One region of the Streptomyces sp. NPDC006739 genome, then DNA from elsewhere that is predicted to be linked to it. Evidence: riboswitches for the same ligand, from Rfam matches in the RefSeq annotation. Region 1 holds a riboswitch; each other region holds the start of a gene.
The links. A riboswitch is a leader RNA that binds a small molecule or an ion and turns the genes downstream of it on or off. The one in region 1 is predicted to bind cyclic di-AMP.
Positions count from the first base shown of each region.

Region 1 (6,839 bases):
GCTACGACAACGTCCCCTACGGCACCGCGTTCGAGAAGCTGACCGCCCTCGCCTACCCCGAGGGACACCCCTACCACCACACGCCCATCGGCTCGATGGCGGACCTGGACGCGGCCACCCTGGAGGACGCGCGCCAGTTCTTCCGTACCTACTACGCGCCCAACAACGCGGTGCTGTCGGTGGTCGGCGACATCGACCCCGAGCAGACCCTCGCCTGGGTCGAGAAGTACTTCGGGTCCATCCCCGCCCACGACGGCAAGCCGGCGCCGCGCGACGGCTCGCTGCCGGAGATCATCGGCGAGCAACTGCGTGAGGTCGTCGTCGAGGAGGTCCCGGCGCGTGCCCTGATGGCCGCCTACCGGCTCCCGCACGACGGCACGCGCGCGGCGGACGCGGCCGACCTGGCGCTCACCGTCCTCGGCGGCGGCGAGTCCTCCCGCCTCTACAACCGCCTGGTCCGGCGCGACCGTACGGCGGTGGCGGCCGGGTTCGGCCTGCTGCGCCTCGCCGGAGCGCCCTCGCTGGGCTGGCTGGACGTGAAGACCTCCGGGGACGTCGAGGTGCCGGTCATCGAGGCGGCCATCGACGAGGAGCTGGCCCGGTTCGCCGAGGAGGGCCCGACCCCCGGCGAGATGGAGCGCGCCCAGGCCCAGTTGGAGCGCGAGTGGCTGGACCGGCTCGGCACGGTCGCCGGCCGCGCCGACGAACTGTGCCGGTTCGCCGTCCTGTTCGGCGACCCGCAGCTGGCCCTGACCGCCGTCAAGCGCGTCCTGGAGGTGACTCCCGAGGAGGTCCAGGAGGTCGCCAAGGCCCGGCTGCGCCCGGACAACCGCGCGGTGCTCGTCTACGAGCCGCTGTCCGCCGAGTCCGCGGAGCACACGGAGGACGAGGACTTCCCCGAGGACCCCGAGGCCGAAGCCACCGTCGAAGCCGGCGACCACAACGAGGAGGCGGCCAAGTGAGCCAGCTCGCCGCTATGGAGTTCCACCCGCAGCCCCAGCCGGGCCAGGCCCGGCCGTGGGCGTTCCCGGCCCCCGACCGCGGGACGCTCGACAACGGCCTGACCGTGCTGCGCTGCCACCGCCCCGGTCAGCAGGTCGTCGCCGTCGAGGTGCTGCTGGACGCGCCCCTGGAGGCCGAACCGGCCGGCCTGGACGGCGTTGCCACGATCATGGCGCGGGCCTTCTCCGAGGGCACCGACCAGCACTCCGCCGAGGAGTTCGCCGCCGAGCTGGAGCGGGCCGGCGCCACCCTCGACGCGCACGCCGACCACCCGGGCGTGCGCCTCAGCCTGGAGGTCCCGGCCTCGCGCCTGGCCAAGGGCCTCGGTCTGCTGTCGGACGCCCTCCGGGCGCCCGCGTTCGCCGACAGCGAGGTCGAGCGGCTGGTCCGCAACCGCCTCGACGAGATCCCGCACGAGCTGGCCAACCCCTCCCGCCGGGCCGCCAAGGAACTCTCCAAGCAGCTGTTCCCGTCGGCCTCGCGCATGTCGCGCCCGCGCCAGGGCACCGAGGACACGGTCGCCAAGATCGACGCGGCGGCCGTACGCGGCTTCTACGACCGGCACGTGCGGCCCGCCACGGCGACCGCGGTCGTGGTCGGCGACCTCACCGGGATCGACCTCGACGAGCTGCTCGCGGGCACCCTGGGCGCCTGGACCGGCTCCCAGGCCCAGTCCCGGCCGGTGCCACCGGTGACCGCCGACGACACCGGCCGGGTCGTCATCGTCGACCGCCCCGGCGCCGTCCAGACGCAGTTGCTGATCGGCCGCGTCGGCGCCGACCGGCACGACCGCGTCTGGCCCGCGCAGGTGCTCGGCACGTACTGCCTCGGCGGGACCCTCACCTCCCGGCTGGACCGCGTCCTGCGCGAGGAGAAGGGATACACCTACGGGGTGCGCGCCTTCGGGCAGGTCCTCAGGTCCGCCCCCGACGGCAGCGGCGCCTCCATGCTGGCCATCAGCGGCTCCGTGGACACCCCCAACACCGGTCCCGCCCTGGACGACCTGTGGAAGGTGCTGCGCAAGCTCGCCGAGGAGGGCCTGACGGACGCCGAGCGCGACGTGGCCGTACAGAACCTCGTCGGGGTCGCACCGCTGAAGTACGAGACCGCGGCGGCCGTCGCGAGCACGCTGGCCGACCAGGTCGAGCAGCACCTGCCCGACGACTTCCAGGCCACGCTGTACCAACAGCTCGCCGCCACCGGCACGGTGGAGGCCACGGCGGCCGTGGTGAACGCCTTCCCGGTGGACCGTCTGGTCACCGTCCTGGTCGGCGACGCGGCCCAGATCAGGGAGCCCGTCGAGGCCCTCGGCATCGGCGAAGTCAGCGTCGTGGCAGCCGAATAGCGCCACGCGCGCGTGGGCCCTGGTGACCAGGAGGACACCAGGGCCCACGCATGTCCCCCCTCATATGTCCGAATTGGGGCGGAGGTTGCCTGTCTGACCTGTGGGATGCGCGACAAAACCCCGGATCGGTTTGGGGAAGGCAAGCGGCCCGCCTTAGCGTCGTCCGGGCTGTTCGTCAGGCAGTGCGCCGCACCCGCGGCACCGGACAGCCATCGCCGAGTCCCCGTACGGCGCGAGCCAGGGGAGCCGGGGACCCACGCAGTCCCTGGGGTGAATCGGACGCCCGCGCGCGAGCGAGGGGGCCCGTAGGAGACCTTCCTGCTCCGAACCCGTCAGCTAACCCGGTAGGCGAGAGGGAAGGAAAGGACCAGCCACTTCATGGCGTTCATGTGCGCCTCCGGGAAGCACCGCCGTCCCGGCCGGATCAAGCGCACCACCGCGCAGGCGGCCGGCATCGCGGCCCTCACGACCACCGGCGTCATCGGCACCATCGCCGCCGCGCCGGCGCTGGCCGCCGAGAACTCCGTCGAGCAGACCGGCCTCACCCCCGTCATCACCATCAGCGACTCGGTCCCCGAGCGGATCGACGCCCAGGCCACCGCGCAGAAGGAGGCCGCCGAGCGGAAGGCGGCCGAGCGGGCCGCGGCCAAGGCGGCGGCGGAGAAGGTACTGAAGGAGCGCGAGGCCAAGGCGCGCGCCGCCCGCGAGGCCGAGCGCAAGCGCCTCAACGCCTTCGTCGCGCCGATCACCGACTCCTACGTCTCCACCGGTTACAAGACCGGCGGCTCCCTGTGGTCCTCCGGCGCCCACACCGGCATCGACTTCCACGCGGCGAGCGGCACGCCCGTCCACGCGGTCGGCTCCGGCACCGTCGTCTCGACCGGCTGGGGCGGGGCGTACGGCAACCAGATCGTGATCAAGATGGCCGACGGCATGTACACCCAGTACGGCCACCTGTCCTCCGTCGGCGTCTCGGTGGGCCAGCAGGTGACCCCGGGCCAGCAGATCGGCCTGTCCGGCTCGACCGGCAACACCACCGGTCCGCACCTTCACTTCGAGGCCCGTACCACCGCCGAGTACGGCTCGGACGTCGACCCCGTCGCCTACCTCCGCAAGCACGGCGTGAACGTCTGACGGCCGCCCCCACGGCACCGCGCAGCCCCGGCTCCCCGAGCCGGGGCTTTCGTCGTTTCCGGAGACCCGCTGTCCAAAAAATATCCATGGATTCCGGTCCGCCGTCGGAAATTCCGGCTCATTGCAATAGAGTCGCTGAACACACGTCAATCGTCGACGTTTCACGGGGATTAAGGCGGAGGTCGGTCATGCGTATTCCGGCGCATTCGGTGTGCACGGCGATCCGGGACGACATCGTCGCCGGTGTCTACGAGCGCGGCGGCCGCCTCACCGAGGAAGTCCTGGCCCGTCGCTACGGCGTCTCACGGGTCCCCGTCCGCGAGGCCCTGCGCACCCTGGAGGCCGAGGGCTTCGTGGTGACCCGGCGGCACGCGGGCGCGTGCGTGGCCGAACCGACCGACCAGGAGGCCGCCGACCTGCTGGAGATGCGCGTGCTGCTGGAGCCGCTCGGCGCCTCCCGGGCCGCCCAGCGCCGCACCGAGGCCCATCTCAAGGTGCTGCGCGGCCTGGTCCGGCTGGGCCAGGAGCGGGCCCGCCGGGGCAGCAGCGAGGATCTGCGCTCGCTGGGCGGCTGGTTCCACGAGACGCTCGCCCAGGCCTGCGGCAGCCCGTCCCTGACCTCGATGCTCACCCAGCTGCGGCACAAGATCGCCTGGATGTACGCGGTGGACGCGCCGGTCAGCCCCGTGGAGTCGTGGGCCGAGCACGGCGCGATCGTGGACGCGGTGGCACGCGGCGACGGCGAACGCGCGCGGGCGATCACGGCGCTGCACACCGAGCGCGCGACCTCCGCGCACCGGCTTCGTTTTTCCGGCGGCTCCGACCGCCCGGAACGTGTGAGGACTTCGCAACATCCCGTAAACATGTCGGGCCTGCGGCATTAACACGGGCGCCGTATACAAAGAAGAGTAATTCGGCCCAGGTGTATTTCTGCTGCCCGAATTCCCCTGCGCTCGAGAATTCCCGGTGAAACGGCGGAGCCGCGCCGCCCCGAAAGGGGTGACGCGGCTCCGGTGTTGTGGGCGCCCGCGCTCAGACGGTCTCGGGAAGCTCTTCGAGCCCCTCGGCGACCAGCTTGGCCAGACGGTCCAGGGCGGCGTCCGCGCCCTCGGCGTCGGAGGCGAGGACGATCTCCTCGCCACCCTGGGCGCCGAGGCCCAGGACGGCCAGCATGGAGGCCGCGTTGACGGGGTTGCCCCCGGCCTTGGCGATCGTCACCGGGACGCCTGCGGCCGTGGCGGCTCGGACGAAGATGGAGGCGGGGCGGGCGTGGAGGCCCTCGGCCCAGCCGACGTTGACGCGGCGCTCAGCCATGTGATGCTGCCCTTCAGTTTCTCAGGGTTGTCTAGACCAGTTTCCCATACCGTGAAGCGACCCCGGAGCGGTCCTTCGTCCCGCCCCGGTGTGTCGTCGGACCGCGGCCTCGGTCCGGCTTCCGTCCTCCACAGACTGCCTCGCGCCGTTGTCGGACGCGAGCCGTACTCTGGGGCCCATGCAGACCCCGTCCGACCGGCAGGACCGGCACGAGTACCCCGCCCACTGGGAGGCGGACGTGGTGCTGCGCGACGGTGGCACCGCACGCATCCGGCCCATCACCGTCGATGACGCCGACCGCCTGGTCAGCTTCTACGAGCAGGTCTCGGACGAGTCGAAGTACTACCGCTTCTTCGCGCCCTACCCGCGCCTGTCCGCCAAGGACGTCCACCGCTTCACGCACCACGACTTTGTGGACCGGGTGGGGCTCGCCGCCACGGTCGGCGGCGAGTTCATCGCCACCGTACGCTACGACCGCATCGGCGCCCACGGCCTGCCCGCCTCCGCCCCCGCCGACGAGGCCGAGGTCGCCTTCCTCGTACAGGACGCGCACCAGGGCCGGGGAGTGGCCTCCGCGCTGCTCGAACACATCGCCGCCGTCGCGCGCGAACGGGGCATCCGCCGCTTCGCCGCGGAGGTGCTGCCCGCCAACAGCAAGATGATCAAGGTGTTCACGGACGCCGGCTACACCCAGAAACGCAGCTTCGAGGACGGCGTCGTACGCCTGGAGTTCGACCTGGAGCCCACCGACCGCTCGCTCGCGGTACAGCGCGCGCGGGAACAGCGAGCCGAGGCCCGTTCGGTACGGCGGCTGCTGGTGCCGGGCTCGGTGGCGGTGATCGGCGTCGGCCGCGCCCCCGGCGGGGTGGGCCGCAGCGTCCTGGGCAACATCAGGGACGCGGGCTACACCGGGCGCCTGCACGCCGTGAACACGAGCCTGCCCGAGGACCTCAAGGAGATCGACGGCGTGCCCGCGCACCGCTCGGTGCGCGACATCGAGGGACCCGTGGACCTCGCGGTCGTGGCCGTGCCGGCCGCGCGGGTGCCCGAGGCGGTCACCGAGTGCGGCGAGCACGGCGTACAGGGACTCGTCGTCCTGTCCGCCGGATACGCGGAGAGCGGACCCGAGGGGCGCGAACGACAGCGGGCGCTGGTCCGGCACGCGCGCACGTACGGGATGCGGATCATCGGGCCGAACGCCTTCGGTGTCATCAACACCTCCGAGGAGGTCCGGCTCAACGCCTCGCTGGCGCCCCGGATGCCCCGGCCCGGGCGCATCGGCCTGTTCGCCCAGTCCGGTGCCATCGGCATCGCCCTCCTGTCCCGGCTGCACCGGCGCGGCGGAGGGGTCACCGGGGTCACCGGGGTGTCGACCTTCGTGTCGTCGGGCAACCGGGCGGACGTCTCGGGCAACGACGTCCTGCAGTACTGGTACGACGACCCCGACACCGACGTCGTCCTCATGTACCTGGAGTCGATCGGCAACCCCCGCAAGTTCACCCGGCTCGCGCGGCGGACGGCGGCGGCCAAGCCACTGGTCGTGGTGCAGGGCGCCGGATCGGCTCCGCAGGGACACGCCGTGCGGGCCACCCGGTTGCCGCACGCGACGGTCTCCGCGCTGCTGCGGCAGGCCGGGGTGATCCGGGTGGACACGATCACCGAGCTGGTGGACGCCGGACTGCTGCTCGCCCGGCAGCCGCTGCCCGCCGGGCCCCGGGTGGCGATCCTCGGGAACTCCGAGTCGCTGGGGCTGCTGACGTACGACCAGTGTCTCGCGGAGGGGCTGCGCCCGGCCCGGCCGTCGGACCTGACGACAGGGGCCTCGGCGGAGGACTTCCGGCGGGCGCTGGCCGAGGCGCTGGCGGACGACACGTGCGACGCGGTGGTCGTCACGGCGATACCCGCGATCGGGGAGGGACCGCCCGGGGACGCGGAGCTGGCGGAGGCGCTGCGCTCCGCCGCGGCCGCCGTTCCGGGCAAGCCGGTGCTGGTGGTGCACGTGGAGCTGGGCGGCCTCGCGGAGGCGCTGTCGGCCGCCGCCAGC
Region 1 covers NZ_JBIAGM010000006.1:299,374-306,212, reverse strand. Annotated here, with positions in the region: gene ACFYMM_RS15670 (M16 family metallopeptidase) at 1-962, shown strand, start outside; gene ACFYMM_RS15665 (M16 family metallopeptidase) at 959-2,347, shown strand; cyclic di-AMP (ydaO/yuaA leader) riboswitch at 2,551-2,713, shown strand; gene ACFYMM_RS15660 (M23 family metallopeptidase) at 2,726-3,481, shown strand; gene ACFYMM_RS15655 (GntR family transcriptional regulator) at 3,670-4,365, shown strand; gene ACFYMM_RS15650 (HPr family phosphocarrier protein) at 4,514-4,795, opposite strand; gene ACFYMM_RS15645 (GNAT family N-acetyltransferase) at 4,974-6,839, shown strand, end outside.

Region 2 (6,839 bases), on a different contig from region 1:
CGGCTCCCGGCCGCGGGGTGACCACCCGCCGGTGGTCCCGGGTGCGAGCGGCGGTCGCCGACGCGCCGCCCACCCACCGGCCGCACAGGTAGCGGTTGTTCGTATCGGCCACCGGGGAACCGCGCACCGACGGCGGCACGGTCGTCGGCGTGGTGAGCGGTCACGGTCCCGTCTCCACGGGTCCGGCCGCCGCAGGCCACCGGCCCCGGCTCGCCGCGGCCCGAAGCCGGATACCGTCGACGGGTGACCAACCAGCCCCAACCCCCGACCGCGCAGGACATCCCCGGACCCGCGGCCCCCTCCCTCTTCAGCTGGGAGTTCGCCACCGATCCCTACCCCGCCTACGCCTGGCTGCGCGAGCACGCCCCGGTGCACCGGACGCGGCTGCCCAGTGGGGTCGAGGCCTGGCTGGTCACCCGGTACGCCGACGCCAAGCAGGCGCTCGCCGACTCCCGGCTGAGCAAGAACCCGGCGCATCACGACGAGCCCGCGCACGCCAAGGGCAAGACCGGGATCCCGGGCGAGCGCAAGGCCGAGCTGATGACACATCTGCTCAACATCGACCCGCCGGACCACACCCGACTGCGCCGGCTGGTCAGCAAGGCGTTCACCCCCCGCCGGGTCGCCGAGTTCGCGCCCCGGGTGCAGGAGCTGACCGACCACCTCATCGACCAGTTCGCCGCGCGGGGGTCCGCCGACCTCATCCACGAGTTCGCCTTCCCGCTGCCCATCTACGCCATCTGCGACCTGCTCGGCGTCCCGCGCGAGGACCAGGACGACTTCCGTGACTGGGCGGGCATGATGCTGCGCCACACGAAGGCCGGTCAGGCGGGCGGGCCGCGCGGCGGGGTCGCGCGGTCGGTCAAGAAGATGCGCGGCTATCTCGCCGAGCTGATCCACCGCAAGCGCGAGTCACTGCCCGCCACGCCAGCCCCCGGCGAGGACCTGATCTCCGGTCTCATCCGCGCCTCCGACCACGGTGAGCACCTCACCGAGAACGAGGCCGCGGCGATGGCCTTCATCCTGCTGTTCGCCGGGTTCGAGACGACCGTCAACCTCATCGGCAACGGCACCTACGCGCTCCTTCGCCACCCCGGTCAGCGCCGCCGCCTCCAGGCGTCCCTCGCCCGGGGCGAACGGGACCTGCTGGAGACCGGCATCGAGGAACTGCTGCGCTACGACGGCCCGGTGGAGATCGCGACCTGGCGGTTCGCGACCCGGCCGCTCACCCTCGGGGGGCAGGACATCGCGTCCGGGGACCCCGTCCTCGTCGTGCTCGCGGCCGCCGACCGGGACCCGGAGCGGTTCGCCGACCCGGACGCCCTGGACCTCGCCCGCCGGGACAACCAGCATCTCGGGTACGGCCACGGCATCCACTACTGCCTCGGCGCCCCGCTCGCCCGGCTGGAGGGACAGACCGCGCTGGCAACTCTCCTCACCCGGCTGCCCGATCTCCAACTGGCGGAAGATCCTGCCGAATTGCGCTGGCGGGGAGGGCTCATCATGCGCGGGCTGCGCACCCTTCCCGTGGAGTTCGGCCCGGTCCGCTAGCGCCCGCGCCGCACTGACGTGAGGGAAGTTCAACTCTGTGATCTTCACGTGATCTGCGCGGCATTAACTTGTGACAAGTGATCGTCTGCCGATACGTTCACCCATCAGCGCGGCGGTGTCGACAGTACCCGCCGCGCGGGTCACCGCTGTCGCACGAAAGGCTTCCGCATGCTCTCCGGGAACGGTCGTCACCGTCGCCCCCGTCAGGCTCCGGCCCTCCTCGTCGCGGCCGGGGTGACCGGATCCGCCATCGCCATCCCGCTCCTCGGCGCCGCCTCCGCGAACGCGGCCGACGGCACCACATGGGACAAGGTGGCCCAGTGCGAGAGCGGCGGTTCCTGGAGCGCGGACACCGGAAACGGATACTACGGAGGCCTCCAGATCACCCAGGACAACTGGGACAAGTACGGCGGTCTCGACTACGCGTCCACGCCCGACCAGGCCAGCCGTTCGCAGCAGATCTCGGTCGCCGAGAAGATCCTCGCCGACCAGGGCACCACCCCGTGGGCCACCTGCGCCCTGCTCTCCGGTCTCACCTCCAACTCCGGCTCGGTCGCAGTGGACACCGGCGTCACGGGATCCGGCGGCTCGTCCGGCTCCTCGGGCTCCTCCGACTCCTCGGGCCTGTCCGACTCGTCCTCTTCCTCCGATTCCTCGTCGGGCAAGTCGTCCGGTTCCTCGTCGTCCGCCACTCCGACGCCGAGTGCGAAGGCGAGCACGGGCAAGGGGGAGAGCGCGGGCAAGGGGGCCGCAAGTGGCACCTCCGACACCCCCACCGGCAGCACGAAGTCGGACAAGTCCGCATCTTCCGGATCCGGAAGTTCGCAGGGAACCGACAGCTCGCCCACGGTCGCCCCCGAGGCCGACGACTCGGACAATCCACAGCAGACCGTCGGTTCCTGGGCGCTGGTCGACACCGGGGCGCTCAGCAGCGGCGGCCGTCACCGTGGCGACAGTGCCGACGAGGTCACGGACAAAAGCGTGACAAACGGTCAAAGCTCCAACGCCTCGGGCCGTCACGCCTCCCGCGCCGACGGGACCTACACCGTCCGCGACGGCGACTCGCTCGCCTCCATCGCCGACTCCCTCGGCCTCGACGGCGGATGGCGCGCGCTCTACGCGGCCAACAAGGCGGCCATCGGTACCGACCCGAACAACATCGCTCCCGGTCAGACCCTGGAAGTCGGTACGGAAACGGCCCAAAAGTAGGCGGAGTTGACGCCCCACTTCATGCCGATTGTCCGGTTTGGTGAAAGTGTGGGATGAGTCTCAGAAGCCCTGATCGTCTTTGAAATTCGCCGGATCACCTGTCTACGGTCATGACCGCTCGTCACCACGAGCCCCGGCTGTCGCAACGCCGAATCCTGCCAGCGGCCGCCCGGGAACAGTCGTCGCGTCAAGCGCCGTAGGCAGGAGCGGGGGACCCAAGGTAAGTGCCGGGTCCGGTGGTTGAGGCCCTTCGGGGCCCACGACCGGAACCGGCTAGGGGTGGAGCCACGCCTCCCAGGGAGGTGTGGCCGGGCAACTCAACCGGCCCGAACCCGACAGCTCACCTCGCAGGCGTCGGTGAGGGGATCCACCATGCTGTTTTCCGGCAAGGGCAAGCACCGTCGTCCGTCCAAGGCCACTCGCGTCATCGCACTCGCCGGTGTCACCGGCGCCGCCGTCGCCGCCCCGCTGATGGCGGCCGGCAACGCCTCCGCCGCCACCGCCTCCGAGTGGGACACCGTCGCCCAGTGCGAGTCCGGCGGCAACTGGTCCATCAACACCGGGAACGGCTACTACGGCGGTCTGCAGTTCTCCGCCTCCACCTGGGCCGCGTACGGCGGCACGCAGTACGCCGCGCAGGCCAACCAGGCCAGCAAGGCCCAGCAGATATCCGTCGCCGAGAAGGTCCTCGCCGCCCAGGGCAAGGGTGCCTGGCCGGTCTGCGGCACGGGTCTGTCCGGCGCCGCCTACAACGGTGCCGGCGCGGCCGGTTCGTCGAACTCCGGTTCGTCGAACTCCAGCGCGTCGAAGAGCGCCACCACCACCCGCTCCACCGAGCAGCAGGCCGCCAACCGCTCCAGCGAGCGTCCCGCCGCCACCAAGACCGTCACCACCCCGACCGGCAAGAAGGTCAAGAAGGGCGACGGCGAGTACAAGGTCGTCAAGGGTGACACCCTCAGCTCCATCGCCGAGAAGCACAAGGTCGCCGGTGGCTGGGAGAAGCTGTTCCAGCTGAACAAGGACATCGTCCAGGACGCGAACCTCATCTACCCCGGCCAGCAGCTGCACCTGAAGTAACCGACGGCCGCCCCCGAGGCGATACGCGGCCGACAGCCGAACCACAGCGTCCTCACCTCCGCCGCCCCCCAACGGTGGAGAGCGCGTGAGGGCCGCCCCTCCCGTCCCCACGGGCCCCCGCCCCGGTGCGTTCCCCCCCGTACGCACCGGGGCGGGGTTTTTTCTTCGCCCGCCCGCCATCCGCTCTTCTTCGCCGACCCCCTTTGTTCCGGACGTGAACAATAGGTACCGTCTCCTTGTCCACGGGGCGGTCGGTCGGTGGCCGATGCCCCCGGGACGGTTAGGCTCTAGTCGCAAGGCACCGCCGCAAGGCAGACAGCCCCGCACCAACAGCGTCACATCCAAGAAGGAGATGCTCGTGCCGTCCATCGACGTCGTCGTAGCCCGGGAAATCCTGGACTCCCGAGGCAACCCCACGGTCGAGGTCGAGGTCGGCCTCGACGACGGCAGCACGGGTCGTGCCGCCGTCCCGTCCGGCGCCTCCACCGGTGCCTTCGAGGCCATCGAGCTGCGCGACGGTGACCCGAACCGCTACCAGGGCAAGGGTGTCGAGAAGGCCGTCCTCGCCGTCATCGAGCAGATCGGCCCGGAGCTGGTCGGCTACGACGCCACCGAGCAGCGCCTGATCGACCAGGCCATGTTCGACCTGGACGCCACCGACAACAAGGGCTCGCTCGGCGCCAACGCCATCCTCGGCGTCTCCCTCGCCGTCGCCCACGCCGCCTCCGAGGCCAGCGACCTCCCCCTCTTCCGCTACCTGGGCGGCCCGAACGCGCACCTGCTGCCGGTGCCGATGATGAACATCCTGAACGGCGGCTCGCACGCCGACTCCAACGTGGACATCCAGGAGTTCATGATCGCCCCGATCGGCGCGGAGTCCTTCTCCGAGGCCCTGCGCTGGGGTGCCGAGGTCTACCACACCCTGAAGAAGGTCCTGAAGGGCAAGGGCCTGTCCACCGGTCTCGGTGACGAGGGCGGCTTCGCCCCGAACCTGGAGTCCAACCGCGCCGCCCTGGACCTCATCCTGGAGGCCGTCAAGCAGGCCGGTTACGTTCCCGGCGAGCAGATCGCGCTGGCCCTCGACGTCGCCGCGTCCGAGTTCTACAAGGACGGCAGGTACGAGTTCGAGGGCAAGTCCCGCTCGGCCGCCGAGATGACCGAGTACTACGAGGAGCTGGTCGCGGACTACCCGCTGGTCTCCATCGAGGACCCGCTGTTCGAGGACGACTGGGCCGGCTGGAAGGTCATCACCGACAAGCTCGGCGACAAGGTCCAGATCGTCGGCGACGACCTGTTCGTCACCAACCCCGAGCGCCTGGCCCGCGGCATCGAGGAGGGCACCGCCAACGCCCTGCTCGTCAAGGTGAACCAGATCGGCTCGCTGACCGAGACCCTGGACGCCGTCGAGATGGCCCAGCGCAACGGCTTCAAGTGCATGATGTCGCACCGCTCCGGCGAGACCGAGGACGTCACCATCGCCGACCTCGCCGTCGCGGTGAACTGCGGTCAGATCAAGACCGGCGCCCCGGCCCGCTCGGACCGCGTCGCCAAGTACAACCAGCTGCTGCGCATCGAGGAGATCCTCGACGACGCGGCGGTGTACGCGGGCCGCAGCGCCTTCCCGCGCTTCAAGGGCTGACCCAAACCGGGTTCAACCCGGAGTAAGCCTTAGCCAGTCGTACGTACGTCCCCGTACTCGGTCCCGTACCGTGTCCGGGGACGTACGCACGTGTGCAGCACGAAGCACGGGCGCGCAGCACAGGCACAGAGCAGAGCACAGGCACAGAGCACAGGCACAGAGCACTGCCGAGAAGCGGCGGCTTGGGGAGGCGGAGAGCCAGATGGCCGTGAAGGACCGGGACCGTTTCTCCACCGCGACCAGACTGCGGCTGCTCGGCGAGCAGACCGCGGCCCGTGTCTACCGCTCCCAGACCAAGCGGCAGGCCCGCCGCTCCCGGCTCACCGGCCGCGCCGCGCTGCTCGCCCTCGTGGTGTGCACGATGGTGGTGGCCCTGGCCTATCCCATGCGGCAGTACGTCTCCCAGCGCGCCCAGATCGCCGATCTGCAGCGGCAGCAGCAGAAGGCCCAGCAGCGGGTCGAGCAACTGCGCGACCTCAAGGCACGCTGGCAGGACGACGCCTACGCCGAGCAGCAGATCCGGCGCCGGCTGCACTATGTGATGCCCGGCGAGACCGGTTACATCGTGATCGACCCGGGAGCCGCCCAGCAGTCCCGCGCCTACCGCGGGGCCGCCGACCGGCCCTGGTACGCCAACGTCTGGGACGGGGTCGACAAGTCCGACGCCTCCGACCAGTGACCGACCAGAGAGACAGTTCGTAGTGGAAACGCCTCCGCCGACCACCCCGCGCACCGAACCCACCGACGCGGACGTCGAGGCCTTCAAGCAGCAGCTCGGGCGCCCGCCGCGCGGCCTGCGCGCCATCGCCCACCGGTGCCCCTGCGGGCAGCCGGACGTCGTGGAGACGGCCCCCCGGCTCCCCGACGGCACCCCCTTCCCCACGCTGTACTACCTGACGTGCCCGAAGGCGTCCTCCGCCATCGGCACGCTGGAGGCGAACGGCGTGATGAAGGAGATGACGGAGCGGCTGGCCACCGACCCGGAGCTGGCCGCCGCGTACCGCGCCGCGCACGAGGACTACATCCGGCGCCGGGACGAGATCGAGGAGCTGACGGGCTTTCCGAGCGCGGGCGGCATGCCGGACCGGGTCAAGTGCCTGCACGTCCTGGTGGCGCACTCGCTGGCCGCGGGGCCGGGCGTCAACCCGCTCGGCGACGAGGCCCTCGCCATGCTGCCCGAGTGGTGGCGCAAGGGCGCCTGCGTGACGCTCCCGCAGGACGAGAAGGAGGTGGCGCGGTGACCCGGGTGGCCGCCGTCGACTGCGGTACGAACTCCATCCGGCTGCTCGTCGCCGACGCCGACCCGCTCACCGGTGAACTCGTCGACCTGGACCGCCGTATGACGATCGTGCGGCTCGGCCAG
Region 2 covers NZ_JBIAGM010000017.1:137,321-144,159, forward strand. Annotated here, with positions in the region: gene ACFYMM_RS30175 (cytochrome P450) at 244-1,551, shown strand; gene ACFYMM_RS30180 (transglycosylase family protein) at 1,720-2,760, shown strand; cyclic di-AMP (ydaO/yuaA leader) riboswitch at 2,943-3,129, shown strand; gene ACFYMM_RS30185 (transglycosylase family protein) at 3,133-3,837, shown strand; gene eno (phosphopyruvate hydratase) at 4,190-5,476, shown strand; gene ACFYMM_RS30195 (septum formation initiator family protein) at 5,679-6,155, shown strand; gene ACFYMM_RS30200 (DUF501 domain-containing protein) at 6,178-6,717, shown strand; gene ACFYMM_RS30205 (exopolyphosphatase) at 6,714-6,839, shown strand, end outside.
Region 2: it holds a riboswitch for cyclic di-AMP, as region 1 does, so the genes downstream of both, ACFYMM_RS30185 (transglycosylase family protein) here and ACFYMM_RS15660 (M23 family metallopeptidase) in region 1, are expected to answer to the same signal.

Region 3 (6,839 bases), on a different contig from region 1:
TCTCGGTGGCGGCCTCCGCCTCCTGGTACAGCTTGTCCACCTTGGCCTTCACCTGCGCCGGTGTCAGTTCAGGGTCGGCGTGCCCCGTCCCGTCGAAGCCGGTCGCGGTGGCCGCGCCCGCCAGGGCGATGGTGACGGCCGTGCGGGCCGTGGTTCCGCCGAGCGAGCGCTGTCGGGGCTTGCGGTGCGCTGCCACCTGGACCGTCACGTCCTTCCGTACGCCTCGTACGACCGAGGGGTTCACGCACCCGGCGGCGGCCCGCACAGGGGGAACGGGCCACCACCGGGCTTTCTCGGCGGAGGTGACCGGCAGCCGCCCCTGGCCCGGGCGGCGGTGGGAAGCCGGTCACCTGGGGGAGGACGCTAAACCGGTCTGTGACGACCTGGTAACGCATTGTGCGGAACTGTCTCCACGGGACGTCGGATGACCGAACGTGACCGACGTGCCGCCCGCGAGTCGTTTGCTTCACGCAGCGTGGTGACCGATGCGCGGGTTTCCGGGGCGGGCGGGGACCGTCCGCTGCTATGGGCGCATATATGCGCGCCTCGGTGCGCCCCGCCGCTGCCCCCGCGGCCGCCCCGCCCCCGCCGCTGCCGGGCCCGGCCGAGGGCCCCGGTGAGAGGTGGCCCCGGGGTGTCTGATTAGGCTCCGGCCTCATGGACGTACTCATCCATCTCTTCGTCGGCCTGCACATCATCGGCATCGCCGCGCTGCTCGGCGGCTTCCTCACCCAGATGAAGGCGATGGGCCGGGGCACGGCCCGCTTCGTCCCCGGCATGCTGCACGGCGCGCTGACCATGCTGGTCACCGGCGTCGCCCTGGTCGGCCTCAACCAGGCCGACCACCACCACGTCAACACGATCAAGATCGGCGTGAAGCTGGCCCTGCTGATCGTGATCCTGGGGCTCGTCTACGTCAAGCGCGACGAGGAGACGGTGGACAAGAGCCAGTTCGCGCTGGTCGGCGGCCTCACCATGGCGAACGTCTTCATCGCCGTGCTGTGGACCTGAGCCCCGTCGCCGCACCGGCGGCGACCGCCGGCCAGACCGCCACCGCCAACCACGTCAGCACCCGGCCCGGCCCCTCGAGCAGCGGGATCCTGGAGGCGGCGGCGACGGACAGCGTCGCCGCCGCCGTCATCCCCATCGGGAAGGCCGTCGACCAGCGCCGCATGTCGTAGCCGGGCCGCCGCCACACCACCTCGGCGACCAGTAGCAGGGCGTACCCGGCCGGCCCGGGGGCGAGCAGCGCGACCGTCACGGCGCGCAGGACACCCCGGTCGTCCCCGTTCCACAGATACAGGCGCGTGCTGCCGGCGGAGACCAGTTGCGCGTCGGCCAGCGCCGAGATCGCGAGCGCACCGCCCGCGATCCAGTGGTCGCCGGCCCCCTCGGCCACCTGCCGGGGATCGAAGCGGGGCAGCGCGAGACCGTAGAGCGCCAGGCCCGCCCAGAACAGCACCAGCGCCGTGTGCGCGAGTCAGGCCGTCGCCTCGGCCGCGGCCAGCGCGGCGGCCGGCACGGCCAGCCCCTGGGCGGCCACACAGACCAGGAACACCGCTCCGGACATGCGCCGCCGCCAGTGCCGTACGACGAGGAGCAGCAGCGGCGGCCACAGGGCCGCCGCCAGTGCGAGCAGCGCCATGCCGGCGAGCGCCCGGTCCGGCGCCGCGATCCGCGTGCCGAGCACCGTGGTGGCGGCCACGGCGGTGAGCGCGCCCGGCGTCCGGGCCTCCGCCAGCCACCGCCGCCGGTCGCCCAGCAGCCGTACGACGAAGTCCGCGGCCAGTCCCGGCCACGCGGCGCACGCCGACGCGAGTGCGATCCGGGGACCACACCTCGTCGCCGGTCAGCAGCAGCGCCACCGACAGGACACCGGTCGCCATGACGGCGGCCCCGGCCGCGGGCGGCCGTCGAGCCCACCACTCGCGCAGCTCCGAGGTCCCGTACCTGCGCCGATGCTAGGCCCTGCCCAGCGGCTCAGGCCGGTCGCACCACGCTGTGGATGATCGATTCGCCGCCGTAGTAGACCGACTCCTCGCGGACGTAGGCGCCGGGCTTCGGGGCGTGGATCATCATGCCGTTGCCGATGTAGAGGCCGACGTGGCTGATGTCGTCGTAGAAGAAGATCAGATCACCGGGCCGCGCGTCGGCGAGGGAGACGGTGGTGCCCGCGTTCACCTGGTCGTAGGTGGTGCGCGGGAGGCTGACGCCGGCGGCCTTCCAGGCGGCCTGGGTCAGGCCGGAGCAGTCGTAGGACCCGGGGCCGGTGGCGCCCCACACGTACGGCTTGCCGATCTGCGCGCGGGCGAAGGCGAGGGCCTTGTCGGCCTGGGTGGTGTTCGAGGACGGGGACGTGCCGTTCGATGTGGACGTGCCCGTCGATGTGGACGTGCCCGTCGACGTGGACGTGCCTGCCGACGTGGACGCGCCGCTGTCCTGGCCGGACGTCCGCTCGGCCGCCTGCCGCTTCGCCAGCTCGGCCGCCTGGCGCGCCGCCTCCTGCTGCTTCTGCTTCTCGATCGCCGCCAGCCGCGCCTTCTCCCGGGCCGTCAGCTCGGACAGCAGTTCGCGCGCGGAGGCGAGCTTGTTCTGGACGGTGGCCTTGGCGGTCTGCAGGTCACTCTGCGACCGGGTCAGCGTCCGCAGGCTGTCGGCGGCCTCCTGGCGCTTGACCATGGTCGCGGACTGCTGGGTGACGTAGTCGTCGACCGCGCCCTTCTCCCGTGAGGTGAGCCGGCTCATCAGCTGGCTCTGGTCGAAGTAGTCCTGCGGGCTGTCCGCGAGCAGGAAGGTTGCCGTGCCGGGGGTGGTGGCCCCGGTCCGGTACTGCGCGGCGGCGTACGAGCCCAGCTCCTCGCGCGCCTTGTTGAGCCTGTCCGTGCGGCGGGCCACGTCGTCGAGGAGGGTGTCGACGCGCCTGCGCTGCCTGCCGGTCTTCTCCTTGGCCGCGTCGTACTTCTCGGTCGCCGACTCCGCCTGGCGGTAGAGGTCGTCGACCTTCTTCTCCACCTCCTCCAGGCTCGGCTTGTTCCCGTCGGCGGACGGCGTGGCGCTCGCCGTCTGGGAGAACATGGCCACGGAGGTCAGGGCGGCGGTGGCCAGGGCGGGCGTGCGTATGCCTGCTGCACGCGGACCGGCGGGGCGCTTGCGGTGCGACGCCAAGGGAGGCGACTCCTTCCATGATCCGCCTACCGAGTTAGCTGTCGGGTTCGGGCGGGTGGTTCGGAAGGGTTGCCCTACGGCCGCGTCCCCGAAGGGAGTTGCGCCGATTCACCCCAAGGTCGGTGTGGGTCCCCGGCTCCGGGCGCCGCACTGGGGGCACGCCGGACTCGGCGGAGGCCGCGCGGCCCGGCGAGGTTCGCCGGAGGACGGTCGTGCGGCCCGACGGAACGGTAGCCAACTCGTGTGACTGATGTGAAGGCTGGTGCGAGATATGTCCGATACGTATTCGTGACCCAAGGGCAAAATCGCGTCTCGGTGACGGTGCGGTTCCACAGTGTGGGAGCTGCGGGGTCCGGCCAAGTTCCCGGGGCGGCCGTCGGTTGTCGGTGCGGCGCCCTAGACTCGGAGAGCGATGAGCAGCCTCTTTGACGACAGCTTCCTGGCCGACCTCCAGGCCCCCCGCGGCCACGAGGAGGAGCCCCCGCCACCCGAGGACGACCACGCTCCGGAATCGCTTCCGGACGATCTGTTCGGTGGCCGGTTCGACGCGCCGCCGGACCGGGACGCCTACTACCGGGACGGCGCCCCGCGCCCGGCCCTCGACGCGGCCGCCCTGCTGGAGGGGCTGAACGAGAACCAGCGCGCCGCCGTCGTGCACGCCGGATCCCCGCTGCTCATCGTGGCCGGCGCCGGCTCCGGCAAGACCCGGGTGCTCACCCACCGCATCGCCCATCTGCTCGCCGAGCGGCAGGTGCACCCGGGCCAGGTCCTCGCGATCACCTTCACCAACAAGGCCGCGGGCGAGATGAAGGAGCGCGTCGAGCACCTCGTCGGCCCGCGCGCGAACGCGATGTGGGTGATGACCTTCCACAGCGCGTGCGTGCGCATCCTGCGCCGGGAGAGCAAGAGGCTCGGCTTCACGTCGTCCTTCTCGATCTACGACGCGGCCGACAGCAAGCGCCTGATGGCCCTGGTCTGCCGGGACCTGGAACTCGACCCCAAGCGCTTCCCGCCGAAGTCCTTCAGCGCCAAGATCTCCAACCTGAAGAACGAGCTGATCGACGAGGAGGACTTCGCCGCGCAAGCCACCGACGGCTTCGAGAAGACCCTCGCGCAGGCCTACGCCATGTACCAGTCCCGTCTCCGTGAGGCCAACGCCCTCGACTTCGACGACCTGATCATGACGACGGTCAACCTGCTGCGCGCCTTCCCCGACGTCGCCGAGCACTACCGCCGACGCTTCCGGCACGTCCTGGTCGACGAGTACCAGGACACCAACCACGCCCAGTACGCCCTGGTACGCGAGCTGGTCGGCACCGCCGAACACCCGGTGGACGTACCGTCGGGCCCGGACGGCCTGTCGCCCGCCGAGCTGTGCGTGGTGGGTGACGCAGACCAGTCGATCTACGCCTTCCGCGGCGCCACGATCCGCAACATCCTCCAGTTCGAGGAGGACTACCCGGACGCGACGACGATCCTGCTGGAGCAGAACTACCGCTCCACCCAGACCATCCTCTCCGCCGCCAACGCGGTCATCGAGCGCAACGAGTCGCGCCGCCCGAAGAACCTGTGGACCAACGCGGGCGCGGGCGCCCGCATCACCGGGTACGTCGCCGACACCGAGCACGACGAGGCCCAGTTCGTCGCCGACGAGATAGACCGCCTCACGGACGCGGGCGAGGCGAAGGCGGGCGACGTCGCCGTCTTCTACCGTACGAACGCCCAGTCCCGCGTCTTCGAAGAGGTCTTCATCCGCGTCGGCCTGCCCTACAAGGTCGTCGGCGGGGTCCGCTTCTACGAGCGCAAGGAGGTCCGGGACGTCCTGGCCTACCTCCGGGTGCTGTCCAACCCCGAGGACTCGGTCCCGCTGCGCCGCATCCTCAACGTGCCCAAGCGCGGCATCGGCGACCGCGCCGAGGCGATGATCGACGCCCTCTCCCAGCGCGAGAAGATCAGCTTCCCGCAGGCCCTGAAGCGGGTCGACGAGGCGTACGGCATGGCCGCGCGGTCGGCCAACGCCGTCAAGCGGTTCAACGTGCTGATGGACGAGCTGCGGACGATCGTCGAGTCCGGCGCGGGACCGGCGACCGTCCTGGAAGCCGTCCTCGAACGCACCGGCTACCTCGCGGAGTTGCAGGCCTCCACCGACCCGCAGGACGAGACCCGCATCGAGAACCTCCAGGAACTCGCGGCCGTCGCGCTGGAGTTCGAGCAGGAGTCCGGCGAGGGCGAGACGGCGGGCGGACTCTCCGACTTCCTGGAGCGGGTCGCCCTCGTCGCCGACTCCGACCAGATTCCCGACGAGGAGGACGGCGACGGTGTCATCACGCTGATGACCCTGCACACCGCCAAGGGCCTGGAGTTCCCGGTGGTCTTCCTGACCGGCATGGAGGACGGTGTCTTCCCGCACATGCGCGCCCTCGGCCAGGCCAAGGAGCTGGAGGAGGAGCGCCGTCTGGCCTACGTCGGCATCACGCGCGCGCGGGAGCGGCTGTATCTGACCAGGTCGGCGATGCGCAGCGCCTGGGGGCAGCCGTCGTACAACCCGCCCTCCCGGTTCCTGGAGGAGATCCCGGCGGCCCATGTGGAGTGGAAGCGGACGGGTGCGACGGCCCCGGTGCCCTCGGGTCCGGCCTCCGGGGTGGCGGCCTCGCTCTCCTCGTCCCGCTCGCGCTCCTCGGCGTCGGGCGCCTCGGGCTTCGCCACCCGCCGGACCTCGGAGAAGCCGGTGGTCGCGCTGGCCGTCGGGGACCGGGTCACGCACGACCAGTTCGGGCTCGGCACGGTCGTCGCCGTGAATGGCACGGGAGCGAACGCGGAGGCGACGATCGACTTCGGGGACAAGCCGAAGCGGCTGCTGCTGCGGTACGCGCCGGTGGAGAAGCTTTAGCCGCAGTCGTCCGTGGGGGCTGGACCTATGTGGGGTCCAGCCCGTGGCTGCGCAGCCACGGCAGCGGGTCTATGGCCGCCCCGCCCGCGGGCCGGACCTCGAAGTGCAGGTGCGGCCCGGTGGAGTTGCCAGAGTTGCCGGAGTACGCGATCGGATCGCCGGCCTTGACGGTCGTACCCGAGGGGACGCGGTAGCGGGAGAGGTGGCAGTACCAGGTCTGGGTGCCGTCCTTGGCCGTCAGGATCAGCATGTTGCCGTAGGCGCTGTTCCACTTCGTGGTGACGGTGCCGTCGGTCGCGGCCATCACCGTCGTGCCGTAGGCGACGGGGAAGTCGATGCCCGTGTGCACGGACATCCAGTTCACGCCCGCCTGACCGAAATAGGCGCTGAGCCCCTTCTGGAGGACCGGAAGGACGAACTTGGGGCGCAGCCGCTCCTTGAGCGCGGCCTCGGCCGCCGCCTTCTTCTTCTCGGCCGCCTGCTGGGCCTTGAGGTCGATGCGTTCCTGGGTGCGGCTGGCCCGGTCGGCGAAGTCGTCGGCGCCCGCGGACAGGGTCTTGAGCTGGGCGTCCAGCTTGCTGTTGGCGATGGACGGTTTCACCGACTGGGGGTCCGAGGCGGTGGCCGTCGTGTCCTTGCCGTTGTCGCCGAAGGTGCCGACCGAGGCGACGGCGATCCCGGCGACGCCCATCACACATGCCGACGGTACGGCGATGGTCAGCAGCGCGGAGCGCTTGGGGGGCGTACGACGGCGGGAGCGCGCCGCGTTGCGGGCACCCGCGCG
Region 3 covers NZ_JBIAGM010000001.1:550,223-557,061, reverse strand. Annotated here, with positions in the region: gene ACFYMM_RS02565 (NlpC/P60 family protein) at 1-196, opposite strand, end outside; gene ACFYMM_RS02560 (hypothetical protein) at 658-1,011, shown strand; partial or broken gene ACFYMM_RS02555 (tellurite resistance/C4-dicarboxylate transporter family protein) at 989-1,934, opposite strand; gene ACFYMM_RS02550 (NlpC/P60 family protein) at 1,981-3,165, opposite strand; cyclic di-AMP (ydaO/yuaA leader) riboswitch at 3,173-3,348, opposite strand; gene pcrA (DNA helicase PcrA) at 3,578-6,055, shown strand; gene ACFYMM_RS02540 (M23 family metallopeptidase) at 6,081-6,839, opposite strand, start outside.
Region 3: it holds a riboswitch for cyclic di-AMP, as region 1 does, so the genes downstream of both, ACFYMM_RS02550 (NlpC/P60 family protein) here and ACFYMM_RS15660 (M23 family metallopeptidase) in region 1, are expected to answer to the same signal.

Region 4 (6,839 bases), on a different contig from region 1:
ACGGGTGTGGCGGGCCAGACGTTACGGGTGTGCTGAGTGTCCTGGTCAGTGTCTAAAGAGCTAGCAATGTCCGAATAGGCCTTGTCGGAAGGGCTAATTCCGGCTTAGCGTCCTTTGGGGGACGCGGACGGGGTGGGTCCGGTCCGTAGGGGGGACACGTGGGGGGACCCGTGGCCAGCAATGCCGTGCCTTTCCGGGCGGACCGGGACGTACCCGGTCTGATCGTCAAATTCGGTGACTACCCACTGCATCACGGCGGTGTCGGCGCGATCCGCAGCCTGGGCCGCCTGGGCGTTCCCATGTACGCCATCACCGAGGACCGCTACACACCGTCGGCCTCCTCCCGTTACCTCAAACGGGCGTTCGTCTGGCCCACGACCGGGGCGGAGGAGCCCGCCCACCTGGTCGAGGGCCTGCTGCGGATCGGCCGCCGGATCGGACGCCCGACTGTCCTGATCCCGACGGACGAAGAGGCCGCCGTCCTGATCGCCGAGCACCAGGAGGCACTCGCCGGCCGCTTCCTCTTCCCTCGTGTCGAACCAGGCCTGCCGCGCCGGCTGGCCAGCAAACAGGGGCTGCACGAACTGTGCGTGGAACACGGCATCCCCAGTCCCACGGCCGCCTTCCCGCAGTCCTACGACGACGTCGTCACGTTCGCCGAGAAGGCCCGCTTCCCGGTGGTGGCCAAGAACCGCGAGGCGTTCGTACGGCGCACCAGGCCCGCCGTGAACGGCACCACGAGGATCACCACCCCCGAACACCTGCTCGTCCTCGCCCGCGACTGGGGCGACGAACCCGGAGTGATCCTGCAGGAGTACCTGCCGAGGGAGGAGGCCGAGGACTGGATCGTGCACGCCTGCTTCGACCAGGACTCGGTCCCGCTCGCGATGTTCACGGGCGTCAAGGTCCGCTCCTGGCCTCCGCACGCGGGCATGACCGCCAACGCGTACGTGGTCGACAACCCGGAACTCGCCGACCTCGCCGCACGTTTCATCAAACAGATCGGCTTCACCGGAATCATCGACCTCGACCTGCGCTTCGACCGGCGCGACGGACAGTACAAGCTCCTCGACTTCAACCCCCGCATGGGCGCGCAGTTCCGCCTCTTCGAGAACGAGTCGGGGGTGGACGTCGTCCGCGCCATGCACCTCGAGCTGACCGGCCGCCCCGTTCCGGAGGGGGAACAGCGCGCCGGCCGACGGTACATCGTGGAGAACATCGACCTGCCCGCCCTTCTCGCCTACCGCCGCAGCGGCTACACGACGCCGCACGCCCCGGCGAAGGCGAGCGGGACGGAGCTGGCCTGGCTCGCGGGTGACGACCCGCTGCCGTTCCTCACGATGCTCGCCCGCTTCGTGCGACCGGGCGCGAAGCACCTCTATCAGCTGTGGCGGACCAACCGCCGCGGCGGCACCACCAGCACCACCACGAAGTAGGCAAGGCCACGAGATGTGGCGCACCGCGTCCTGGGGAGGGACTTCGTGATTCAACCGGTTGCAGTCATCGGGGCCGGGCCGTTCGGCCTGTCCACCGCCGCCCATCTACGGGGACGCGGCATCCCCGTCCGCGTCTTCGGTGATCCCATGGTCAGCTGGCGCGACCACATGCCCGCCGGCATGCTCCTGAAGTCGACCCCGGCCGCCTCCAGCATCGACTGCCCCCAGCACGGCCACACCCTCGCCGACTACTGCGACGCGGCCGGCATCCGCCGGCTGGTCACCGACGAGGACATCATCCCGGTGGAGACCTTCATCGGTTACGGCGAGTGGTTCCAGCAGCGGTTGCTGCCCGACCTGGAGCGGGTGCGGGTGGTCTCGGTCGACCGCCACCGGAACGGAGGCTTCGAACTCAAGCTGGACTCCGGGGAGTTGTTCACCGCCCGCGCGGTCGTGGTCGCCAGCGGCCTGTCCGGCCTGGCCCATCTGCCGGCCGAGCTGGCCGCCGCCGCGGCGGACGGCCCCACGCCCACCGGCCCGGTCTCGCACAGCTCCCAGCACCACGACCTGACCCGATTCGCCGGCCAGGAACTGATCGTCGTCGGCGCCGGACAGTCCGCACTGGAGACGGCGGCCCTGGCGGCGGAGGCCGGCGCACAGGTCCGGCTCGTCTCGCGAGGCCGCGGCCGGGTCGCCTTCGGAGCCCCGCCCTGGCGGCAGCCCAGACTGCGCCCCGAATCCCCGTTCGGCCGCGCCTGGTCCCTGTGGGCCCTGAGCTACTACCCCCATCCCTACCGCTACCTCCCGGCCGAGGCCCGCCACTACCTGGTCCGCCGGGTCCTCGGCCCACTCGGCGCCTGGTGGCTGCGCGACCGCTTCGAGGGCAAGGTCCAGGTCCAGGAGGTGGAGCGGGTGGCGGGCGCGGACGCCCCCGACGGCAGCCCCGTCCTCACCGTCCGCACCCACGGCGGCCGCAGCCAGCAGCTCGCCGCCGACCACGTCATCGCCGCCACCGGCTACCGCGTGAACATCGCGGCCATGGACTTCCTCGGCCCCGAACTGCGCACCCGGCTGGCGGTCAGCCGCGGCACCCCGAAGCTCGGTGCCGGATACGTGTCCTCCGTCCCCGGCCTGTACTTCACCGGCCTCCCGGCGGCGGCCTCCTACGGCCCCGTGATGCGCTTCGTCTGCGGCACGGAGTTCGCCTCCCCGCGCCTGGCGAAGCACCTCGCGGCGGCCCACGGCTGAGGATTCCTGAGGCAGGCCCAGGCCTCCTCGGCCGTGCGACGGGCATGCGGGCGACCGAAGAGCTTCGCGACGCGGCCGCCCGCATGCTCCGTCCCTCGGCCGGCCGAGCGGATCACGCGCTCGCCGACCGTTCCGAAGGAACCCGCGAGCACCGCCTGGGGCCGAACAGCGGGGAGGAGCACCGGAGATCGGGATGAGTCGGCGGGGCGCCGTGTCCGTATTCTCTGATCATGGCCGCTCCCCCCGCTCGTTCACTTCCGCCCGCCTATTCACTGATCGCCACCGACCTGGACGGATCGCTCCTGCGCGGCGACGACACGGTCTCCGACCGGTCGCTGGCCGCGCTCGCCCTGGTGGCGCGGGCCGGCGCCCAGCACCTGGTGGTGACCGGCCGTCCGGCGCCCCGGGTACGGCCGCTGCTCGACGACCTCGGCTGCACGGGGCTCGCGGTGTGCGGACAGGGCGCGCAGGTGTACGACGCCGGCGCGGACCGCCTGCTGTGGTCGGTCACCCTGGACCGGGAGCTGGCCGAGACCGCGATCGGCAAGATCGAGGGCGAGGTGGGGCAGGTCTACGCGGCCGTCGACCAGGACGGGGTGCACGGGCTCACGCTGATCGAACCCGGATATCTGATGCCCCACCCGACCCTGCCCGCCGTACGGGTCGACCGGCGCGACGACCTGTGGTGCGAGCCGATCAGCAAGGTGCTGCTGCGCCACCACACGCTCTCCGACGACGAGTTGGCGGCGACGGCGCGCGCGGTGGTGGGCTCGCTGGCGACGGTCACCATGTCCGGCCCGGGAACCGTGGAGCTGCAGCCGTGCGGCATCACCAAGGCGACCGGACTGGCGCTGGCCGCCCGGCACCTGGGGCTGAGCGCACGGCAGGCGCTGGCTTTCGGGGACATGCCCAACGACATCCCGATGTTCGACTGGGCCGCCCGGGGGGTGGCGATGGCCAACGCCCATCCCGAACTACGGGCGGTGGCCGACGAGATCACCTTGTCGAACGAGGACGACGGCATCGCCGTCGTCCTCGAAAGACTGTTTGCTACCGACTGACCGGTACCTCAGTAGGCGCCGTGCACGTTGTCGATCGAGCCGTACACCTTGGCCGCGTAGTTGCAGGCGGCGGTGATGTTGGCGACCGGGTCGTAGGGGTTGAACGCCGTGCCGGCCACGTGGTAGGCGGCGAAGGTCGGGTCGATGACCTGGAGCAGGCCCTTGGACGGGGTGCCCTTGGCGGCGTTGGAGTCCCAGAGGTTGATCGCGTAGGGGTTGCCCGAGGACTCCCGCATGACGTTGCGGTAGATGCCGTTGTACGTGCCCGGGATGCCCTTCTGTCGCATGATCGCGAGCGACTCGCGGATCCAGCCGTTGAGGTTGTTGGGGTAGCCGGCGAGGGTGGTGGACGCCTTCGTGGCCGTGGTGGGGGCCGCGGAGGCGGCGGTCGCGCCGATCAGGGGCAGGGCGAGTACGGCGGCGCCGGTGCCGGCGACGGCGAGGGCGCGGACGAACCGGGAGGTGCGGGTGCGGCGGGGCTGAGCGGCAGCAGACATGGCGGTTTTCCTCTCCGTCGCCTGCGAGGTGAGCTGTCGGGTTCGGGCGGGGAGGTGCCCGGCCGCGCCGCCGCTGGCAGCACGTCTTCACCCCAAGCCGTTCCGGTACGACATGTGCCGTCCGGTCCGGCGACTTACCTGGGTCCCCCGCTCCTGCCGTACGAATGAGTTCGTCGATGGGTGGTGCCGGGCGGCGGCAGGATTCGGCGATCCCGCCCGACAGGCCGGGAAGCTATGCGAGAGCACATGTCCGGAACAAGTACCGGATTCACCCAACGCCCTATTTGACCTTGGTCTGAGTCGTATGGGGTACTTGATCCTTTGCGGTTGCCAAGGGTCAACTCGCTGACGTGGCAAGGCGGGAAGGGGAGAGGGGGTGGTCAGGTGGGGTGCGGGGGTGCGTGACCCAACTCACGGAATAGCAAAGTACGCCAAAATAGACATGGGGGATTTATGGAATTCGAGGTAGAACGCTTTCCGTGACCATGGTCATGCCACTATGGGGGCGCCGTGGGGCCGCGCCGCCGGGCCGATGTCCGACACGGCTCGCTTCCCGGTTCGAGACAAGGTGCATATCATCCCGTTAAGTCGATAAATGTCCGTTCTTATCACCCGATCGAAAATATGCCGGTCGCGATCCGATACCGCCTGGGCTGGACGGGCGGGCGCTATCGGTGATCGAAACCTGACCGGATACGCTGACTTGAGTGATGGCAGCGACCTATCGACAAACCGTGTAAGCGCCAGCAGACACCAGCAGACAGGAGACCCCTCGTGACCGTCGTCGGGCCGTTCGGGCTGAGCGTGCGGGACCAGGCTCTGGAAGCCGATGTCCAGGCCGGATTGGCGGCTGTCGAGGAAGGCTTGCTCGAGGCCACCAAGAGCGAGGTCCCGTTCATCACGGAGGCCGCGCAGCACCTCGTGCGGGCCGGCGGGAAGCGGTTCCGGCCGCTGCTCGTGATGCTCGCGGCGCAGTTCGGCGACCCGTACGCGCCCGGGGTCGTCCCGTCGGCCGTCGTCGTGGAGCTGACCCACCTCGCCACGCTGTACCACGACGACGTGATGGACGAGGCGTCCGTGCGCCGGGGAGTGGACAGCGCGAACACCCGCTGGGGCAACTCGGTCGCGGTCCTCACCGGAGACTTCCTTTTCGCGCGCGCCTCGCAGATCCTCGCCGACCTCGGGCCCGAGGCCGTGCGGGTGCAGGCCCTCGCGTTCGAGAGGCTGGTCACCGGGCAGATCCTGGAGACCGCGGGCCCCTCGGACGGCCGGGATCCGGTCGATCACTACCTGGACGTGCTGGGCGGCAAGACGGGGTCGCTGGTGGCGGTGTCGTGCCGCTTCGGCGCGATGATGTCCGGGGCCGAGGAGACGGTCGTCGACGTGCTCACGCAGTACGGCGAGCGACTCGGCGTCGCCTTCCAGCTGGCGGACGACGTGCTGGACATCGCCTCCGACTCCCACGAGTCCGGCAAGACCCCCGGTACGGACCTGCGCGAGGGCGTTCCCACCCTTCCCGTGCTGCGGCTGCGCGAGCGGGCGGCGCGGCTGGGGTTGCCCGAGGACATCGCCCTGTGCGAACTGCTCGACTCGGACCTCACCGACGACGCCCGCCACGCCGAGGCCCTCACCGCCCTGCGCGCCCACCCCGCCCTGGAACAGGCCCGCCGGGACACGATCCGCTACGCCGAGGAGGCCCGCTCCGCGCTGGCCCCGCTGCGGGAGTGCGACGCGAAGACGGCGCTGGTCGAACTGTGCGACGCGGTGGTGCACCGCGCGGGCTAGGCCCGTGGTGCGAGACCTCCGCGCGCCGGACCCACCCGGTTCTGCACGGTTCTCCCCGGTTCCCCCGGCACCGGACCCCTACGGGTTGGGGGAGGCGTCGAGCAGGCGTGTCATACCCCAGGCGTACATGGAGTTGGCTCCCGGGTCTGACGCTTCCTCACGGCTGATTTGGTGAGATGGAGACCAGCGAAATCACCACTCCTCACCGATTCGGGTGAGAATGGCGGCTCAAGGGTGGGACGAGTGTGAGGACAGCCGCCGCCGACGACGGAGGTAAGGCACACATGGCACCGAACGAATCCGACGACACCACGGGCGCCGCGGAGGTCGAGGACCTGCGCGACGGGCGGCGCAAGGCCGCCCGGTACGTCGTCCCGGTCGCGGTGGTGGGGGTGGCGGCGGCCACGATCGGGCTGGTCCCGGCGCTCGCCGCCTCCGGCGACCCCGACCTGCCGAAGATCACCGCGGAGCAGCTCATACAGAAGATCGCCAAGTCGGACGTCCAGCAGTTGTCCGGCACGGTGCGGGTCAACACGGACCTCGGACTGCCCAACCTCGGCGGTCTGGAGAGCAGCCTCGCGTCCGGTATGGCCAAGGGCGGCGGCCACGGTTCGTCCGCCGACCCCACATCCAAGCTCACCGAACTGGCCGCCGGCACGCACACCCTGCGCGTCGCCGCCGACGGCCCGGACCGGCAGAAGCTCTCGCTGCTGGAGAGCGGCGCCGAGTACAGCCTCATCCACGACGGCAAGAACGTGTGGGGCTACGACAGCCAGTCCAACGCGGTCTACCACGGCACCGCCGCCGACCAC
Region 4 covers NZ_JBIAGM010000026.1:97,759-104,597, forward strand. Annotated here, with positions in the region: gene ACFYMM_RS35930 (ATP-grasp domain-containing protein) at 186-1,436, shown strand; gene ACFYMM_RS35935 (FAD-dependent oxidoreductase) at 1,482-2,684, shown strand; gene ACFYMM_RS35940 (HAD family hydrolase) at 2,915-3,745, shown strand; gene ACFYMM_RS35945 (transglycosylase SLT domain-containing protein) at 3,754-4,242, opposite strand; cyclic di-AMP (ydaO/yuaA leader) riboswitch at 4,248-4,428, opposite strand; gene ACFYMM_RS35950 (polyprenyl synthetase family protein) at 5,017-6,027, shown strand; gene ACFYMM_RS35955 (outer membrane lipoprotein carrier protein LolA) at 6,312-6,839, shown strand, end outside.
Region 4: it holds a riboswitch for cyclic di-AMP, as region 1 does, so the genes downstream of both, ACFYMM_RS35945 (transglycosylase SLT domain-containing protein) here and ACFYMM_RS15660 (M23 family metallopeptidase) in region 1, are expected to answer to the same signal.